Regions from separate parts of the Oceanobacillus luteolus genome, predicted to be linked through region 2. Evidence: predicted binding sites of a transcription regulator. Region 2 holds the regulator's gene; the other holds the start of a gene.
The links. The regulator NrdR, encoded in region 2, represses ribonucleotide reductase genes. The targets are predictions, from matches to a motif close to AACACNATATATNGTGTT.
Positions count from the first base shown of each region.

Region 1: ACFSBH_RS20575 (vitamin B12-dependent ribonucleotide reductase) is a predicted target of NrdR. The motif match lies at 1,474-1,491, and genes of this name have one in related genera.

Region 1 is NZ_JBHUDE010000166.1:28,219-31,650, forward strand. Features, by position in the region: gene gcvPB (aminomethyl-transferring glycine dehydrogenase subunit GcvPB) at 1-783, shown strand, start outside; gene ACFSBH_RS20570 (rhodanese-like domain-containing protein) at 920-1,291, opposite strand; gene ACFSBH_RS20575 (vitamin B12-dependent ribonucleotide reductase) at 1,596-3,432, shown strand, end outside.
Region 2 is NZ_JBHUDE010000039.1:5,445-8,876, forward strand. Features, by position in the region: gene dnaI (primosomal protein DnaI) at 1-277, opposite strand, end outside; gene ACFSBH_RS07675 (replication initiation and membrane attachment family protein) at 304-1,629, opposite strand; gene nrdR (transcriptional regulator NrdR) at 1,646-2,119, opposite strand; gene ACFSBH_RS07685 (glyceraldehyde-3-phosphate dehydrogenase) at 2,285-3,319, opposite strand.

The sequences.
Region 1 (3,432 bases), on a different contig from region 2:
TTGGAAATGTCAGAGATTGTTCATAATGCTGGTGGAAAAATGTACTATGATGGTGCAAACTTAAACGCAATTATGGGTTATACTCGTCCTGGAGATATGGGGTTTGATGCGGTCCACTTGAACTTGCATAAGACATTTACTGGCCCACACGGTGGAGGGGGTCCAGGATCAGGACCTATTGGTGTATCTGAGGAGCTCGCGCCATTCCTTCCAAAACCAGTAGTCCGTGAAAATAATGGTGAATATGATCTGGATTATGATTTGCCGCAATCTATTGGTATGGTGAAAGGCTATTACGGAAACTTTGGAATAAATGTGCGAGCATATATGTATATCCGCACGATGGGTCCTGAAGGCCTGAAGAAGGTAAGTGAATACGCGGTACTAAACGCAAACTACATTATGCGTAGCCTTGAAGGAGAATACGAGCTTCCGTTTACGCAACATTGTAAGCATGAATTTGTCTTATCTGGTAATAAACAGAAGAAAAACGGAGTGAAGACATTAAACATTGCTAAGCGTCTGTTGGATTTAGGAATTCATCCACCTACAGTTTACTTCCCATTAATTGTGGAAGAGGCAATTATGGTTGAGCCTACTGAAACGGAGTCGAAAGAAACATTGGATGGTTTCATCGATGCAATGCTCCAAATTGCTGAGGAAGCGAAGACTAACCCGGAGATTGTGCAGGAAGCTCCACAGACTACAGCTGTAAAACGTTTGGATGAGGCCACAGCATCGCGTAAGCCAATTTTGCGCTACGTAAGTGAAGAGAATAATTAATCATTCTAATGAAATACACCTGCCTATGAATAGGGCAGGTGTATATTTGTTGATATTATGAATTTATCGAAATGGTAATCGGATAAAAGAGCTATACCGGAAATTATTTTCGCCGGTATAGCTCTTTATTTTGTTCTTATTTTGCCTTGATTTTACCTGTCCAGTTTTTAAATCCGCCTTTTAATTGATAAAGCTCTTTGTAGCCATTTTTATGGAGGATTTGCGCTGCACGTGCAGAACGGCTGCTTTTTTGGCAATATAAATATACTGGTTTATCTTTACGAATTTCGATTAATCGTTGCTTTAATTGAGTAACAGGTATATTTCTGGCGCCTAGGATGTGTCCTGCATCAAATTCTTGTGGCTCCCGGACATCAATCAATTGCGCTTTACGATATCCTTCGATCCATTGATCTTGTGTCAGTACACTTAGATACATTTTCTGTCTATAATAACGGAAAATTGATATAGCTAATAGTACTACTAAAACAATAATTAATACTTCCATTTAATTTCCCCCGTCTTTCACATATCTAATCTGTTTTATTATAAAATACTTTTAATTACATGGAAAGTTTTTGTGCTGTCATTATTTAACTCCATAGTTTTTATTCTTAAAATGTCGAGTTATGTTGCTTATTGGTGTTTTACATAAAAAAACTACGGGATTAAACGATTGACAAAGGTGTTAACACAATATATAGTATGACTTATACATTAATACTACAACATGTTGTTTTAAAACATTGAAGATGTGGTACTTAGTAATTATAACATAAATAATAGAAAAAGATGAGTAAGGGAGCGATTTAATGTCGACAGTTTTAGAAAAAGTAAATGGAATTGATATTGCTTCATTGAATAAGGACATTGAGTTGTTTGATGCTGTCCATCCGATAACCGAAGATATGAAGCTTACCCATTCAGGCGTTTCCAGATTGGTAATGCTTGATAGGTATGCTTACAAGGATACAGAGAAAGTGACACTAAAAGTCGGGGATTTTGTCGTTTTGACTGTAAAATCTGATCCGAAATTCCCAGCAAGAGGATTAGGATTTGTACAAGCGATTGATTGGGAAGCAAATGAAGTGAAAGTCAAAGTCTTAGATGAGTTTTTATCAGCGTTGGACAATGAAGATGAAGTAAAAACTGGTATCATCACCCGTTCCCTAGATGTTATTGATAAACCATTGGAAATCTTTTATGAGCAAATCGCAAAACGAAATGCAACAGGTTTATCAGTTGTTGAAAAATCTGAAGAAAAACAAATGAAATCCTTCGATGAGTTTTATAATGAATTGGCAAGCTTAAACTTTGTACCAGCTGGACGGGTTCTCTACGGTGCTGGGGCAAATACAGAGGTAACTTATTTTAACTGTTATGTGATGCCTTATGTAAAGGATTCAAGAGAGGGTATTTCTGATCACCGCAAACAAGTGATGGAAATCATGTCACGCGGCGGTGGCGTAGGAACAAACGGTTCGACTCTCCGTCCTAGAAATACACTAGCTCGCGGAGTAAACGGAAAATCATCTGGTTCCGTTTCCTGGTTAGACGATATCGCAAAGCTTACACACCTTGTTGAACAAGGAGGTTCACGACGTGGAGCTCAAATGATAATGCTCGTAGATTCGCATCCAGATATTATTGAATTTATCATCTCTAAAATGCAAAATCCACGTATTCTACGATATTTGATTGAGAATACAGAGGACGAGCAAATTAAACGATTAGCTAAAGAAAAGTTGAATTTTAAACCATTAACTGAAACAGAAATAGATCTGTACACAAGTGTTGTGAACTACAAACATTTCCCAGGTTTAGGTGGCTTCACCGAAGATGCTATGCGCGAAGCAGAATTGAAATTGAAGGAAGGCGGAACGTACAGCGTTCATAATCCTGAATTCTTAACGGGTGCAAACATTTCTGTTTGTATTACTAAAGAGTTCATGGAAGCTGTAGAGAATGACGAAATGTATGAACTGCGCTTCCCGGATGTGGAAAATTATTCACCAGAAGAAATGAAGGCATATAATGAAAAATGGCATGAAGTCGGTGATGTGCGTAAGTGGGAAGAAATGGGATATGGCGTTCGTGTTTACCGTAAAATTCGTGCAAAAGAACTTTGGAATTTAATTAATGTTTGTGCAACATATTCCGCAGAACCAGGAATTTTCTTTATAGACAATGCCAATGATATGACAAATGCATCAGCATATGGCCAGCAAGTTGTTGCAACAAACCCATGTGGTGAACAACCATTGGCACCATATAGTGTTTGTAACCTTGCAGCAGTAAACCTTGCTGAAATGGCAGATAAAGAAAATAAGACGGTTAACTTTGAAAAGCTTAAACAAACCGTACGAACAGGTGTGAGGATGCAGGACAACGTAATCGATGCGACTCCTTACTTCTTGGAAGAAAACCGTAAACAAGCACTAGGCGAACGTCGTGTAGGTTTAGGGGTAATGGGGCTGCATGATCTATTAATCTACTGTGAAACGAAATATGGTTCAAAAGAAGGTAACGAACTTGTTGACAAAGTGTTTGAGGTAATTGCAACTACTGCTTATCGTGCATCCATTGAACTCGCAAAAGAAAAAGGAAGTTTTCCTTTCTTAGTTGGAGAGACGGAAGAAGAGACAATGA
Region 2 (3,432 bases):
CTTCATTCTCCACTTGAAGGATTGGAGAATAGCCTTGAATCATGTTTTTGCATTCACCGAATGATGCACAATGATTGCACTGCTTTGATTGAGTTTTATATTCGTATAATTTGACTAGACTTTTGTCTATTTCATTTTGACTTAATTCTGGATGGAGCGCGATAAATTCTTTGATTTCTTCGTCTTCCAAGAGTTCTGTTTTCATTTTATTATAGTTTTCTTTAAAGCTTTCACTGCGCGCCATCCAGGCTTTCAAGCTTGATTGAATTGGCTTCACTAAAAATCATCCTTTAAACGATTGGTTTAATTTCCTTCAGAAAATTGTTTGAGAAGTTGTGCTACTTTCCTTTGCTCTTCATTCATATCGATGGATTGAGACTCTTTAGGTTTTTCTTTATGTTTTCCTGCTTTATACCAATCAGGAATGATATCTTTGCTTGCCACCTTCTGATATCCACCTTTGCGTCTTGCTTTTGCCTTTTCATAGTTTGCGCGTTCTTGCTTAGCAAAATTCATAGCTTCTTTCGCGGTCTTCAGTTTAGCTCGTGACCAGTGGCTAGCGATTTTTTCAATATATGCCCTTGAAAGCTTCATATTTGTTTGGAGCAGCACGTAATGGATTAATACATTCATTACAGGGGCTGGAAGACCTTGAGTAGTCATTACATCACTAATCAGCTTCATGTCTTGTTCAGAGGCAAAATTTCCACTTGATAAATCTTCTAGAAGTTGCTTTGGCGAGATGGTTTCAAGCTCCTGTATGAGCAGCTCTTCCCTTGTTAATGGCTTTTTATCAGTTTGTTGATTAATGGAAGTTTCCGTTTTTGGAATCAAACGGATCGGTTTGTTATCATTCTTGGCACGATATATATCATGGCAAGCCTGCTTAAATTCTTCCCTGTCAAGATGGTTTTCTTCAGTAAGAGACCAGATAATGGCTTTATCAATTTCGAAGCTTTCTAAATCGTACAGAACAAGCATCTGCGTGATTAATTTACGGTTATCCTTTGTCAGTATACGATGGACAGGTATCATCCGTTGTTTCAACATATGTTCAAGCCATTCAAAATCTACAGTTCCATCTTCTTCGACCATTACCTCTTCTCCAGCAGCAACTTGAACAAGACTTGCTGTTTCTGTAGTCTGGAAAACCTCTTGAAAATCAGCTGTAATATTTTCACCGACTTCAGGTTGCACTTCCACTGTAAAGAAATCTTTTAACCTATCAAATTTCTGACTACCGATATAATGGTACAGGAGGGATGAAAACATAGCATCCTCAAAAAAACTATTCGGATCATAAGGAGATTGGAGATCATATGTGTAAATCGTCATCCCATCGTCTTGTTTCTTATACGTTCGAAGTAATCCGATAGCCTCTAATTTCCGTCTGGCTTCATAGATTTGATCAAGTGGCAACATTAAATAATTCATTAATGTATGATGAGTTTGTGGTGTTGATTCTTCCTGTAACGGCACTTCATTGATTAAGGTTTGATAGAGCATTAATGCCTCAGGACCAATGAGCGGCTGGTATAAGTGGGTCAAAGATTGTAAAAAGTTCTCTGGCAACGCTTCTTGCAACCTTACAAAGTATCCGTCTACTGGTAGTAGTTGTCCTATTCTCATCACGATTTTCACCCTTTTACTCTTCCTTTTCTTGCTTGTCACTACTAATTAATTCCTTAAGTTCATCTAAAAAGACAGATACATCTTTAAATTGACGATACACAGAGGCAAAGCGAACATAGGCCACTTCATCAACCTTAGAAAGTCTTTCCATCACCATTTCGCCAACGAGTTTCGAATCAACCTCTGAAGATCCGAGACCACGCAATTCCTTCTCTACTTCCAATGCAATAGTTTCAATGGTTTCCACAGGAACTGGTCTCTTCTCACAGGCACGGATTAGGCCTCTGGTAAGTTTTTCACGTGAGAACTCCTGCCTCATTCCATCTTTCTTCACGACAATTAACGGAACTTCTTCCATTCTTTCAAATGTAGTAAAACGTTGACCACATTTCTCACATTCTCTTCGACGGCGAATAGCTTTTCCATCTTCAATTGGTCGTGAATCAGTAACCTTTGTATTTTTATATTCACAGTTTGGACAGCGCAATTTTCACTCACCCCTCTGTCGTCAATTTACATTCCAATATGTAGGCGATAAAATAGATATCCTCTATTTTAACACGTTTTAGCCAAATGTTCTATTCATCCTAAAAAAGATGCATCTTAATTTCCATATAACAATGGATAAGATGCATCTTATATTTAGATTCTATCAGGATATTTTAGCTGTTTCTTTATTCGTCAAATTTACACCAACAAGTTTTGTTAAATCTAGCACACGTGCAGAATAACCCCATTCATTATCATACCATGCCAGAACCTTTATCTTATTTTCCCCCATTACCATAGTCGATAATCCATCAACTACTGCTGAATAATCCGTTGTAGTGAAATCGACAGACACGAGTGGTTCCTCCGTAAATTGAACAATTCCATGGTAGCCATTCTCCGCAGCTTCCTTGAATGCCTGATTTACCTCTTCAGCTGTAACACTCTCTTCCACATCAACAACCAAATCCACAAGTGATACATCTGGTGTCGGAACACGCAGTGCCATTCCGTGTAATTTACCGTTCAGATGTGGCAATACTACTCCAAGCGCCTTTGCAGCACCAGTGGAAGTCGGAATGATCGATTGAGTACAGCCCCTCGCTCGGCGAAGATCTTTATGTGGATTATCAAGGTTTTTCTGATCATTTGTAAAAGCATGGACCGTTGTCATTAATCCATTTACTATTTGAAAACGATCATCCAATATCTTTACTACCGGTGCTAAACAGTTAGTAGTACAAGAAGCATTGGAAATAATATGGTGTACTTCACTATCATACTCATTATCATTGACACCCATTACAATCGTTTTATCAATTTCTTTACCAGGTGCCGTAATGACAACCTTTTTCGCTCCAGCTTGAAGGTGAAGTCCAGCAGTTTCATTCGTAGTAAATTTTCCCGTTGCTTCCACAACAACATCTATATCCAACTTATTCCAAGGAAGCTTATCCGGCTCCCTGGAGCTAACAAGCTTAATCTCTTTATCATTAACTTGAATTGAGTTATCAAGCGCTTTCACTTCTCCGTTAAAAATACCATGGACACTGTCATATTTAACTAAATGCGCTAGTGTTTCAGGTGGATAACTCGCGTTTATAGCTACTACATCAAACTGTTCATCTACAATTGCCTGACGAAAAACCATTCTCCCGATACGACCAAACCCATTTATTGCAATACGAATCTTATCCATTGTAACCCCATTCCTCCCAATAAAGTTATACTAATTATGTATTTCTGTAATTAGTATAACACATTTCAGGTTAAATGTGCGTCATATTTAAAGTAAATATAATGTTATAATAT